DNA from 4 places in the Pantoea sp. ABR1s genome. Region 4 is predicted to be linked to each of the others. Evidence: predicted binding sites of a transcription regulator. Region 4 holds the regulator's gene; each other region holds the start of a gene.
The links. The regulator CRP, encoded in region 4, controls carbon source genes, mostly activating them, when cyclic AMP is high. The targets are predictions, from matches to a motif close to ATGTGANNNNNNTCACAT.

Region 1 (3,136 bases), 570 kb from region 4:
GTGCGATTTTCCGCAAACCTGATCATAAGAACTATCGCGAATGCGGCGATCAGATTCTGCGTAACTTCCTGAAAGGGCTGGCGATGATTCAGCGTCCTAAGAGTGAAAAGCCTGCTTAACGTCTGTGGCTGAACGCTTCGGGTACCTGCGTGGTCAGAAGTGGCGCATCTGATCGCAAAGAAAGCCTGCATCCATGCAGCACGGCCTCGCCATCCCTGGCTCGGACGCTTTGCTCCTCAGTTGCGCCACCTCTTCCCTTAAGCTTCTTCATGGCTTTTTAATTAGCAACACCAGGCCAGCCCTGGGGAGTGAAAGCGGGTCATCGGTAGAGCCTTCGTCGCAGGGGAAAAAAGCGCCGGGAGCATTTCTGAACCATCCTGGAAGATTCCTTCGCGATCGCACACGCCAGCTCCATCGCGAATGCTCTACGTTTCAGCGCTCCATACCCTCCTTCATATTCGCTCTGAGCCCCTGGTTCAACTGCGATGATGCTGTTAAGTCTCCAGGGCTGGCGCGTCTGAAGAGCGAAGCGTCCGGGCCAGGGATGGCCCGGCCGATCCACAGGGATGTGAGATTCCTTCGCGATCGGACGCGCCAGCCCGGGAGGCCGCACCCATGCAACAGCCCTGTTTATGATCGGTCACCGCGCCCCACCACCCAGCGCTTATGCACCCACAACGAGGCGAGGATCACCAGCGCGCCCGCAATAAAGCTTGGCCAGTGCGGTTTCTCCTGCCAGATAGCCAGATTCACCAGCAGCCCGGCAGGAACGTGCATGTTATTCATAATGCCCAGCGTGCCGGCATCGACCTGGGTCGCACCATAATTCCACATAAAATAGCCGAGACCGGAAGCCGCAATGCCCAGCCAGACCAGAATGCCCCACTGCAATGAGGTGGTCGGCAACTTCTGTGGATTGCCCCAGGCACACCAGGCGATCACCGCAATCAACACTGCACCCAGATAGAACCAGGAGAAGGCCGTGTGCTGCGGCATCGGGCGGGTCTCCTGCAGACGCTTATAGCCCACCATTCCCGCCGCAAAGCAGATATTTGCCAGTTGCACTAACAGCAGACCAAACCAGAAATGATCGCTGACTTTGTCATAGCGAATAATGGCCGCACCTGCCACAGCCAGCAGTGCACTGAAGATATAGCCGATGCGCAGTGGACGACGGCTGATCAGATCGTAAATCAGCGTCACATAAAGCGGCGTCATCACCGTAAACAGCAGGAATTCCGACACGCTAAGATAGAGATAGGCTTCGAAACTCAGCAGATACATCACGCCCAGCTGCAGCATCCCGACCAGCATGTAAAGCAACAGCGTTGAAGGGCGATGACCACGCCAGCGCAGGAAAGGTAAAAATACCAGCGCAGCCAGCGCCAGTCGCATCAGTACAGAGAACCAGCTGTCCACCTGCCCGGCAAGGTATTCGCCAATCAGACTGAACGAAAAGGCCCACAGAATGGTGGTAATAATCAATAAAAACACGGTGACGACCCCGAAATTAACAGGCCGTCAGTGTAAACAATGTGCTGCCATCAGGCTGTGAAATCTGGTTGACATCTGATTACAAACCAGGCGATCAGAATAGCCATCGGAAAGGGCTTTCGCTTCCTGACATAACTGTCTGCATAAGGATCTTTCAGCCAGATAAAATGCGCGAAATGATCCATCGCATGATCACTTCCGCTCCAGAATGTAATAAAAGTGTAACAAATGTGTCATTCATCACAGTAACGTTGCGCAACTAACACTATTCTTTGCGCGAAATGGAACATTCTGCGTCCATTTTCTTCTGCTCTTTTCCTGCCCCAACCTGCTGGGAATTAAAAACCATAATGTGCCCTGGAGGGCCTCACTGATGCTGAGCATTTTTAAACCTGCACCACGTCAGCCGCAGGTGGCGGAGGATCACGTTGATCCGCTCTACCGTCGTCTGCGCTGGCAAATTTTCATCGGGATCTTCTTTGGTTACGCCGCCTACTATCTGGTCAGAAAAAACTTCGCACTCGCCATGCCCTACCTGGTAGAGCAGGGTTTTTCACGTGGCGATCTCGGTTTTGCCTTATCCGGCATATCCATCGCCTACGGCTTTTCAAAATTCATCATGGGATCGGTCTCTGACCGCTCAAACCCGCGCGTCTTCTTACCGGCAGGCCTGATTCTGGCTGCGACAGTGATGCTGATCATGGGATTCGTTCCCTGGGCCACCTCCAGCATTATGGTGATGTTCGTGCTGCTGTTTATCTGCGGCTGGTTCCAGGGCATGGGCTGGCCACCTTGTGGACGTACCATGGTTCACTGGTGGTCGCAGAAAGAGCGCGGCAGGATCGTTTCGGTCTGGAACTGCGCCCATAATGTCGGCGGCGGTATTCCGCCTCTGCTGTTCCTGCTCGGTATGGCATGGTTCAACGACTGGAAAGCAGCACTCTATATGCCGGCATTTGGCGCCATCGCCATTGCGATTCTGGCCTTTGCGCTGATGCGCGATACGCCGCAATCCTGTGGTCTGCCACCGATTGAAGAGTACAAAAACGACTATCCGCCCGACTATGATGCCAGCCACGAAGAGGAGCTGACGGCCAGACAGATCTTCATGAAATATGTGCTACCGAACAAGCTGTTGTGGTACATCGCGCTGGCCAACGTATTTGTTTATCTGCTGCGCTACGGCATTCTCGACTGGTCGCCGACCTATCTCAGAGAAGTAAAACACTTCACGCTGGATAAATCGTCGTGGGCTTACTTCCTGTATGAGTATGCGGGGATCCCCGGAACGCTGCTGTGCGGCTGGATGTCGGACAAAGTGTTCCGCGGTAATCGCGGTGCGACCGGGGTGTTCTTTATGACGCTGGTAACCATCGCGACCGTGATCTACTGGCTTAACCCGGCGGGCAATCCTGGCGTCGATATGGCCTGTATGATTGTGATTGGCTTCCTGATCTACGGTCCGGTGATGCTGATTGGTCTGCACGCGCTGGAGCTGGCCCCGAAAAAAGCGGCGGGGACGGCGGCGGGCTTCACCGGCCTGTTCGGCTATCTGGGTGGATCGGTGGCGGCCAGCGCCATTGTCGGTTACACCGTCGATTACTTCGGCTGGGACGGCGGCTTCATGGTGATGATTGCTGGC
Region 2 (3,136 bases), 470 kb from region 4:
CGGAGCCTGGCGGATGGCGCGTTCAGTCAGATCACGATGGGTAATCACCAGATCGACATCACCCGGCAGGGCGTTGATCGCGGTATTGGTCACCGACACATTGCTCAGCCCGGCGTCCTGCACTTTCTTACGCAGTACGCCTGCACCCATCGCGCTGGAACCCATACCGGCATCACAGGCGACGATGATTTTACGCACGTGATGCAGTTCAACGCTCATGGCATCGCTGGCGACTGGGGCACCCGCGCCGCTCTGGCCTTTAGACTGCGCTTTCATCTCATGCATGCGCTGGGTCGCGGCTTCGATATCGTCATCTTCTTTGACTTTGCTGGTTTTCAGCAGGATAGCGGACACCACGAAGGAGACGGCGAAGGCGGCAGCGATAGCAGCGATGTTCGCGAAGTAGGCCCCTTTTGGCGTCATTGCCAGCACCGCCAGGATTGAACCCGGTGAGGCAGGAGAGACCAGGCCACCGTTCAGCACCGTCAGCGTGAAGACGCCGGTCATACCGCCAAGGATAACTGCCAGCAGCAGACGAGGAGCCATCAGCACATACGGGAAGTAGATCTCATGGATGCCGCCAAGGAAGTGGATGATTGCCGCACCGCCCGCAGACTGTTTAGCACTGCCACGACCAAAGAACATATAGGCCATCAGCACGCCCATACCCGGACCCGGGTTGGCTTCGATCAGGAAGAAAATGGATTTGCCGGCTTCACTAGCCTGCTGGATACCGAGCGGCGAGAAGATACCGTGGTTAATGGCGTTGTTCAGGAACAGAATTTTCGCGGGTTCGACGAAGATCGAAGTCAGTGGCAGCAGGTTGTTCTGCACCATCAGATTCACGCCCGCGGCAAGAATGTGTGACAGACCTTCTACCAGCGGACCGATCGCCAGGAACGCCAGCAGTGCCAGTATCATCCCGATAATACCGGCCGAGAAGTTGTTGACCAGCATCTCGAAGCCGCTTTTGATTTTGCCGTCAATCGCCCGGTCAAACGACTTGATTGCCCAGCCGCCCAGCGGACCGGCAATCATCGCACCGAGGAACATCGGCATATCCGCACCGACAATCACACCCATGGTGGTAATGGCACCGACCACGCCGCCGCGATCGCCGCCCACCAGACGCCCACCGGTGAAACCGATCAGCAGTGGCAGCAGGTAGGTGATCATCGGGCCAACCAGTTTGGCCAGCGTTTCGTTAGGGATCCAGCCAGTTGGAATAAACAGTGCGGTGATGATACCCCAGGCGATAAACGCCCCGATGTTTGGCATCACCATATTACTCAGAAAGCGACCAAAGCTTTGTACTTTGACCTTCACTGATGAGGACATAAACCCACCCCTTATTGAGACGCGCTGCAATAGGAGAGCGCGCTTGTTTTTGTTTAGCCACCCCGACCCAAAGCCGGTGGTATTACTGTATGCACGCGGACTCTATCACGCGAATTTGACGCTGCGTAGCGTGCGGGGTAAGTGTGATCTACATCACTGATTAAGGGTGGTGGCAGGGGTGATTAGCGTGATTTTGATCACACTTTAAGGCGTAGCTCAGGCTCAGTTGGCTGATTTTTAGACGGGGTGGCCGGTTATCTGTGAGGTGAATCACACTTGTTTGACGTTGATTTGTTATATATATGTGACTTAGATCACAAACTATTTTTGGTTGAAAATGCGCCAGATCACACTTCATTCAGCGGGTGATTGGGTGGGAGGAGAAAAGAGAGTGGGACGGGCAGACGATTAGCGCCTGCCCGTAAAGCGGGTTTACTGCAGACCACCCTGGACGGCAGCCTGTGCCTGAGGAAGCGCCTGCGAATTGGCGGATAAAGTGCTCATCAGCGCGTTATATTGCGAAGCCTGATCCTGAGTCGGGAACTGTACGCCGCCATCATTGAAGCTGACACGGGTTCCCTGCGTTTGCAGGAAATCGCCGGTCTGCACTGCACCCTGGCTCAGCGCCTGGAGTTTTGGCAGCAGAGGAATCAGCTGATTGGCGGGCACCGTCACCACTTTGTTATAGGCGGTGTCGTAGACTTTTTTCAGGTCATCCGGCTGCTTCAGGGTCGCCTTGCTGCTATCCGCCTGCATTTTGGCGCTTTCAATCTGCTGGGTGACGATCACCAGTGCGCTGGTCGCCTGACGCAGGGAATCACGACGGCTGAGATAATCCTGCGGAACGCGAATAGCAGAAAGCTCATCCACCACCGGACGCATACCCTGTTCAACCGCTTTGTTCGCCTGCTGCGAGAAGCCATACATAATGGCGTAATCGCTGGCGAAGTTGCCAAAGCTCTGCTTCTGGTTTTCGCTGAGGCTGGGCAGATGCTCGCCGCTGCGCATCACAGTGTTCTGGAGAAAATCGATAAATGCTTTGCGCTGCTCGCCTTCTTTATCACCGCATGCGGTGAGTTGCAGCACGATCAGCGCGCCAGCGAGCATAATGCCGCCGCGTGCCATAAGGCGTGTAAGTCCTGAAGCCATAGGGTCAACTCCTGTCGGTGATACTGTCAGATGTCCAGGTAGGAATGGCCTAAAGAATAGAACAAACCCGAGCCACGGCACAACGTGAAACCACCTGTGAAACAGATGCTTTCTGAAACGCCGGTTACAGAATGGGACCGCCTGCGCCTCAGGGCGTGCTGCGTTCCCTGCCATTGCAGGCTTGAGCGCGCAGAGATGAAGGAGGGGTTGAGCAGCCTGACACTCACTGCCGCGACCTTAAAACACCACCGCCTGACCATCTTTGCGACTCTCACTGGCCGCAATGTAAAAGCCCTGCGGATCGCGCACTATCGCCTGCGCGCCACCAAAATTGTAATTACTCAGGGGATCTTCCAGTACCACGTTGTGACCCATGCGGCGCAGTGTGCTCAGGGTATTGCGATCGAGGGTTGATTCAAATACCACCTCGCGTCCCTGCACCACGCGCCAGCGCGGCGCATCAATCGCGGCCTGCGGATTCTGCTGGTGCAGCATAATGCGCAGCGCCAGCTGGAGGTGCCCCTGCGCCTGCATCGGGCCGCCCATCACGCCAAATGCCATCAGCGGCTGGCCCTGCTGATCCCGCGCAAAGGCCGGAATGATGGTATGAAACGGCCGCTTACCGCCCGCCACGACGTTGGGATGGTCT
Region 3 (3,136 bases), 860 kb from region 4:
TTTCGCCAACGTCACGACGTTCGCGACGTGGACGATCGCCATCACGGCTTTCGCGGTTTTCACGCGGAGCACGAGAATCGCCACGCGCTTCACGGCTGTCACGACGGCCATCACGCTCGTCACGATCGCGGTATTCGCGACGTGCCGGACGCGGTGCTTCTGGTGGCAGAATCAGAGGACGTTCGCCCTGTGCCATCTTCAGCAGTGCAGCTGCCAGTGTTTCCAGATCCATTTCCTCTTCTGGCTGCATTTTAGCCAGCAGAGCACGGTACTGATCCAGATCGCTGCTTTCCAGCTGCTGCTGAACTTTAGCAGCGAACTTAGCCAGACGACGCTCACCCAGCAGTTCTGCGTTAGGCAGTTCTACCTCAGGAATAGTCAGCTTCATGGTACGTTCGATGTTACGCAGCAGACGGCGTTCGCGGTTCTCAACGAACAGCAGCGCACGGCCAGCACGGCCAGCACGACCGGTACGGCCGATACGGTGAACGTAAGATTCTGAGTCCATCGGGATGTCGTAGTTAACAACCAGGCTGATGCGCTCAACGTCCAGGCCACGGGCCGCAACGTCGGTTGCAATCAGAATGTCGAGACGACCATCTTTCAGGCGCTCAAGCGTCTGCTCACGCAGAGCCTGGTTCATGTCACCGTTCAGCGCGGCGCTGTTATAGCCACTACGTTCCAGCGCTTCTGCCACTTCCATGGTTGCGTTTTTGGTACGCACGAAGATGATGGCAGCATCAAAGTCTTCTGCTTCCAGGAAGCGAACCAGTGCGTCTGTTTTACGACCGTAAGCGGTCCAGTAGCTCTGGCTGATATCAGGACGCGTGGTCAGGCTTGACTGAATACGCACTTCCTGTGGATCTTTCATGAAGCGTTTGGTGATACGACGAATCGCTTCCGGCATGGTTGCAGAGAACAGCGCGGTCTGATGATCGGCTGGAATTTGCGCCATGATAGTTTCAACGTCTTCGATGAAGCCCATGCGCAGCATTTCGTCTGCTTCATCCAGCACCAGGCCACGCAGGTTAGAAAGGTCTAACGTGCCGCGTTTCAGGTGGTCAAGCAGACGGCCAGGCGTACCCACAACAACCTGTGGTCCCTGACGCAGTGCGCGCAGCTGCACGTCATAACGCTGGCCGCCGTAAAGGGCAACCACGTTCAGGCCACGCATGTGTTTAGAGAATTCGGTAACTGCTTCAGCAACCTGTACCGCCAGTTCGCGGGTAGGTGCCAGCACCAGGATTTGTGGCGCTTTAACAGTAGGATCAATGTTATGTAACAGCGGCAGAGAGAACGCCGCGGTTTTACCACTCCCGGTCTGCGCCATGCCTAACACGTCACGGCCCGCCAGCAGGTGAGGAATACACTCAGCCTGGATTGGGGATGGCTTTACGTAGCCCATGCCATTCAGTGATTCAAGGATGTCGGCGTTCAGGCCAAGGTCAGCAAAAGTGGTTTGAATATCAGTCATGTAGTACACGTGCCTCTTAGATTGCGGCGGCCAGTCTACATAACTCGTCGTGAAAACTTTCAGTCATTTTCATCAAAAAGTGTGAACCGGCTCAAATTAAAAGTTTTGACGAACAGAAAAGCCTTCATCCTTTAAGATGATGACTTAACAGGTTTTACAGGCAAATTAAGTTCGTCAGCTATTGCTGGTCAGATTCTGATAAATCGTCTTGTGCCTGGCCGAGTTGCGCCAGTTCCAACAATGCGTATCGGTGTTCAACAAAGTTATTGACGTTGTTGGCCACCGCCAGTTTGAACAACGCTTTCGCGTCGTCCTTCTCCCCCAGACTTAGGTAGTACTTACCTAAATAGAAGTTGGTTTCACTGAGATGTTCAGCGAGCGAGGTGTTATCCGTTGCGTCCGCCTTGAGACTTTCCATCAACGTTTTCTCGTTGATATCTCCAAGGTAGAACTCGACAATATTCCATCCCCATTGATCTCTGACCGCTTTGTCGTGACGCTGTTGAAGCGCGACTTTTGCCTTGTCGACATCCATCTCACGTTCAACGAGATAGAGCCACAAACTGCGGAAAGGATCGTTAGGATCGTCTTGATAAAACGCCAGCAGATCATCTTGCGCTAACTTGTATCGACCGCCGTAATAGAGGGCGATACCACGGTTTAAATGCGCATAGTTGTAAGTTGGATCAAGCTCAAGTACAGAATCAAACGCTTCATAGGCGGCATCAAAGTTGCCCGCCTGCGTTAAATATATGCCTAAGTAGTTAAACACTTCGGGCATATCTGGTCTTATAGACAGCGCTTGCGAAAAATCGTTCCGCGCTAATGCCCGCAGACCTAAACTATCATACAACACTCCGCGCTCATATAACAGCTGTGCGCGTTCATCATCGGTGAGAGCGCGACTGGCAAGAATTTGTTCCATGCGCGCCAGTATCACTTCCTGCTGCAGTGTGGGCTGTAAAGGCACTGCAAGAACTTCGTTCTTACGCCAATTGGAGTTGCTGCATCCTGCCAGCGTCAAAGCTGTCGCAACAAAACACCAGCGCAGAAAAGGCTTCATTTCCCACTCCCGAATACAAACATTGGGATAACCATCCTGTCATCCGCCTGCTGTGCACAAGGATTCCCGCCCTCGCGATGATACAAACGCCCCTCTCTGCCAGGCAGAGAGGGGCAAATCAGCAACGACTTATTCAGCAGCGTCAGGCGTGGTCACCGCGACAGCTTCTTCAGCCTGCGGCTTAGATTCTGTCGCTTCTTTGATGCTCAGACGTACACGGCCCTGGCGATCAACCTCCATCACCTTAACCGGTACTTCCTGACCCATCTGCAGATAGTCAGTCACTTTCTCAACGCGCTTATCAGCGATTTGTGAAATGTGAACCAGACCTTCTTTACCGCCGCCGATTGCAACAAAGGCGCCGAAGTCAACGATACGGGTCACTTTACCACTGTAAACGCGGCCCACTTCGATCTCTGCGGTAATCTCTTCGATACGACGAATCGCTTCTTTCGCTTTCAGACCATCGGTCGCAGCGATTTTCACGGTGCCGTCATCTTCAATTTCAATCGTTGTGCCGGTCTCTTCGGTCAGTGCACGAATCACTGAGCCGCCTTTACCGATCACATCTTTGATCTTGTCAGAGCTGATTTTGATGG
Region 4 (3,136 bases):
AAGCGATAGCTGATAAAAGTAATTGCCAGCATGATCAGCAGCACCAGCGACTCCGGCACCGCCATGCGCAGCGTGGCGGCCGCGATCACCAGACCGGCAAAAGTGCCCAGCGCCCGGTGCTGAATGCGGACACGGGTAGCGCTGTAGCCGTTCTGGCTGACGAACATGATGGTCATCAGGATCCAGTAGGGTTTGGGGATGTTGAAGAACAGCGCCAGCGCGCTGCCCAGCATCAGCATCACCGCAAAGCGGCCGGCAGTGCGCAGGGCCGATGAGCGAAACGAGAGATAACTGCGCAGCGCCGGTAACAGCGGCAGACGGCGCTGGCGGTCAGCCATCAGATCGCGCTGATAAAGGGGTTTCTGGGTGCGCAGGACCCGCGCGATGCGGTTGAAGTGGTAAAGGCAGAAGTTACCCACCGGATTGTCGGGATGCTGATGGGCGATTTTCTCCAGCGCGCCGAGCTGTTTATCCATCGCAAAGCGATCGGGTAGCTGGTGATAGAGAATGTTATCCGCCAGCACCCGCAACCGGGCCGAGATGGTTTTGGCATTCCAGCGGATCACCGCTTCGGCGTGGCTCTGTTCGACCAGCTTCTGCACCTCTTCCGGCCGATGCAGGCTGACCGAGATATGTTCCTGCAGATCCAGCGCCACCTGAAAGGCGCGCGTCAGCCGTTTATGGCTGTGATCGCGGCTTGCCGACAGCATATGCATCTGCTGATAACAGGTGTTAATCAGATCGACCACTTTCTGCTGACGAGCCAGCAGCGGCGGCAGCGCCTTTTCCGGATCGGTCAGCTGCGTCAGCAGGGTATATTTTGCGTCGCAGTAGTTAGCCAGCTCGCGATAGATCAGGCTCAGGCTTTCGCGCATTGGCTGCTCTTTCCACAGCCAGAACCAGAACCAGTTAAAGAGCCCGTACCATAGCGTGCCGCCGATATAGAGCAGCGGGGGAACATAGATTGGCATGCGGCCAATCAGGCTCAGGGTAAAGATGGCGGCAATCAGGGTGCCGGGCAGCAGACGACCATGCAGCGGGCTGATCTCCCCGGTAACGCCGAGCAATAAGGGCATGGCAAACAGAATCAGCGGCAGCGGAATAGCATGCAGGGTGAGCCACTGCATCAGAAAGCTGCCGAGGGCAAACAGGCTGCCGCCAACAATCAGGCGTTTGAAGAAGCGTTTATGCGGGGTATCCAGACCGGCGATGTTGCAGCAGGCGGGCACTAATGAGAACAGCAGACCTTTTTGCAGGTCGCCAGCCAACCAGCCCAGCGCCACCGGCAGACAGAGCACCAGCGTTTGCCGCAAGGCGTAGTTAACTTCAGGATGGTAAATAATTCGACGCCACATCGGCCCAACACAAACAATAACGGCGTGATGTTGCCATCACGCCGTGGGTGACAGGAATTAGCGGGTGCCGTAAACGACGATGGTTTTGCCGTGTGCGGAGATCAGGTTCTGATCTTCCAGCATCTTCAAAATACGGCCCACGGTTTCACGTGAACAACCAACAATCTGGCCAATTTCCTGACGAGTGATTTTAATTTGCATGCCGTCGGGATGCGTCATGGCATCTGGCTGCTTCGCCAGGTTGAGCAGGGTCTGTGCAATGCGTCCGGTTACGTCGAGGAAAGCGAGGTTACCCACTTTTTCAGACGTCACCTGCAGGCGACGCGCCATCTGCGATGAGAGTCGCATCAGGATGTCAGGGTTAACCTGGATCAGCTGACGGAATTTCTTGTAAGAAATCTCCGCCACTTCGCACGCGCTTTTCGCACGTACCCAGGCGCTGCGCTCCTGGCCTTCTTCGAACAGGCCAAGTTCACCAATAAAATCGCCCTGATTCAGGTAGGAAAGAATCATCTCTTTGCCTTCTTCATCTTTAATCAGAACCGCAACGGAACCTTTCACGATGTAGTAAAGCGTTTCTGCTTTTTCACCTTGGTGAATCAGCGTACTTTTGGATGGATACTTGTGAATATGGCAATGGGACAGGAACCATTCGAGTGTAGGGTCTGTTTGCGGTTTGCCGAGAACCATTCGCTATTATCCTCTGTTGTAATCGTGCCCAAAATACAGGGGGCAGTTTTCCCTGTCAGGCGGTGAAAGCTTCAAGCGTTTCCATTTCAGGAAATTATTCGGGCCGCATCAGGCGCAGTGCGCATCATCCTTCCCGGCTTCGTCATCGGGTGACGAAAAATATTTTCAGCACTGTTTGTAGCACAGCTTTTGCCGACTGTCTTCTGTTGTCTCGCTTCAGCTACGGGCGGATTTCTCTGGATTGCTGTTTACCAGGCGAAAGCGTACTCTGGCGACAAAACAGCGTATTCCGGAGCAAAAATCATGCAGGCAAGAGTGAAATGGGTAGAAGGGCTGACATTCCTCGGAGAATCCTCATCCGGCCATCAGATACTGATGGATGGAAATTCGGGTGATAAAGCGCCCAGCCCAATGGAGATGGTGCTGATGGCGGCGGGCGGATGCAGCGCGATTGACGTGGTATCAATTCTGCAAAAAGGCCGAAACGATGTGGCTGATTGTGAAGTAAAACTGACCTCAGAACGTCGTGAAGAGGCGCCGCGAATCTTTACGCACATCAACCTGCATTTTATCGTGAGTGGCAAAGCCCTCCAGGATAAAGCGGTCTCACGCGCTGTTGATCTTTCTGCTGAAAAATATTGCTCTGTGGCCATCATGCTGGGTAAAGGCGTCAACATTACCCATAGCTATGAAGTGATCGAACTTTAGTACCAGCAGGGATCTTTTAAGGTCGCGGGCAAAATCTGTCGTGCTCTGCTGTCAGACTGTGCCTGCGCTGGGAACCGGGTCAGATCGGAAAGACGCAAAACCGCCATCCATGGCCGCTCGGCCCGCGCCGTCCCTGGCGCGGGACGCTTTCCTCTTCTGACCCGGTACCCTGCGTGTTAAGCTTTTTCGCTGCTGTCAGATTCATCCTGCATTGGCATTAGTCTGGAAAGGCTCTTTTGGCCTCTTACTCTATTCGTTTGCCTTCCATCAGCCGCTTCACCAGCGGACCCATGATCAACTCCATCGCCAGACCCATTTTGCCGCCAGGCACCACCAGCGTATTGATGTGCGAGATAAACGAGCCCTGCAGCATCGCCAGCAGG

Region 1: the regulator CRP is predicted to act here: its motif matches at 1,723-1,740, upstream of glpT (glycerol-3-phosphate transporter).
Region 2: the regulator CRP is predicted to act here: its motif matches at 1,480-1,497, upstream of ACXKZD_RS18840 (PTS mannitol transporter subunit IICBA).
Region 3: the regulator CRP is predicted to act here: its motif matches at 1,554-1,571, upstream of yrbN (protein YrbN).

The regions. Positions count from the first base shown of each region.
Region 1 is NZ_CM173823.1:3,917,536-3,920,671, forward strand. Features, by position in the region: gene ACXKZD_RS18425 (YehS family protein) at 1-119, shown strand, start outside; gene ACXKZD_RS18430 (carboxylate/amino acid/amine transporter) at 631-1,494, opposite strand; gene glpT (glycerol-3-phosphate transporter) at 1,868-3,136, shown strand, end outside.
Region 2 is NZ_CM173823.1:4,015,452-4,018,587, reverse strand. Features, by position in the region: gene ACXKZD_RS18840 (PTS mannitol transporter subunit IICBA) at 1-1,338, opposite strand, end outside; gene ACXKZD_RS18835 (DUF3053 domain-containing protein) at 1,771-2,487, opposite strand; gene ACXKZD_RS18830 (gamma-glutamyltransferase family protein) at 2,725-3,136, opposite strand, start outside.
Region 3 is NZ_CM173823.1:3,624,552-3,627,687, forward strand. Features, by position in the region: gene ACXKZD_RS17080 (DEAD/DEAH family ATP-dependent RNA helicase) at 1-1,474, opposite strand, end outside; gene yrbN (protein YrbN) at 1,491-1,547, opposite strand; gene nlpI (lipoprotein NlpI) at 1,653-2,537, opposite strand; gene pnp (polyribonucleotide nucleotidyltransferase) at 2,667-3,136, opposite strand, start outside.
Region 4 is NZ_CM173823.1:424,036-427,171, forward strand. Features, by position in the region: gene ACXKZD_RS01960 (YccS/YhfK family putative transporter) at 1-1,355, opposite strand, end outside; gene crp (cAMP-activated global transcriptional regulator CRP) at 1,413-2,045, opposite strand; gene ACXKZD_RS01970 (OsmC family protein) at 2,349-2,753, shown strand; gene ACXKZD_RS01975 (phosphoribulokinase) at 2,998-3,136, opposite strand, start outside.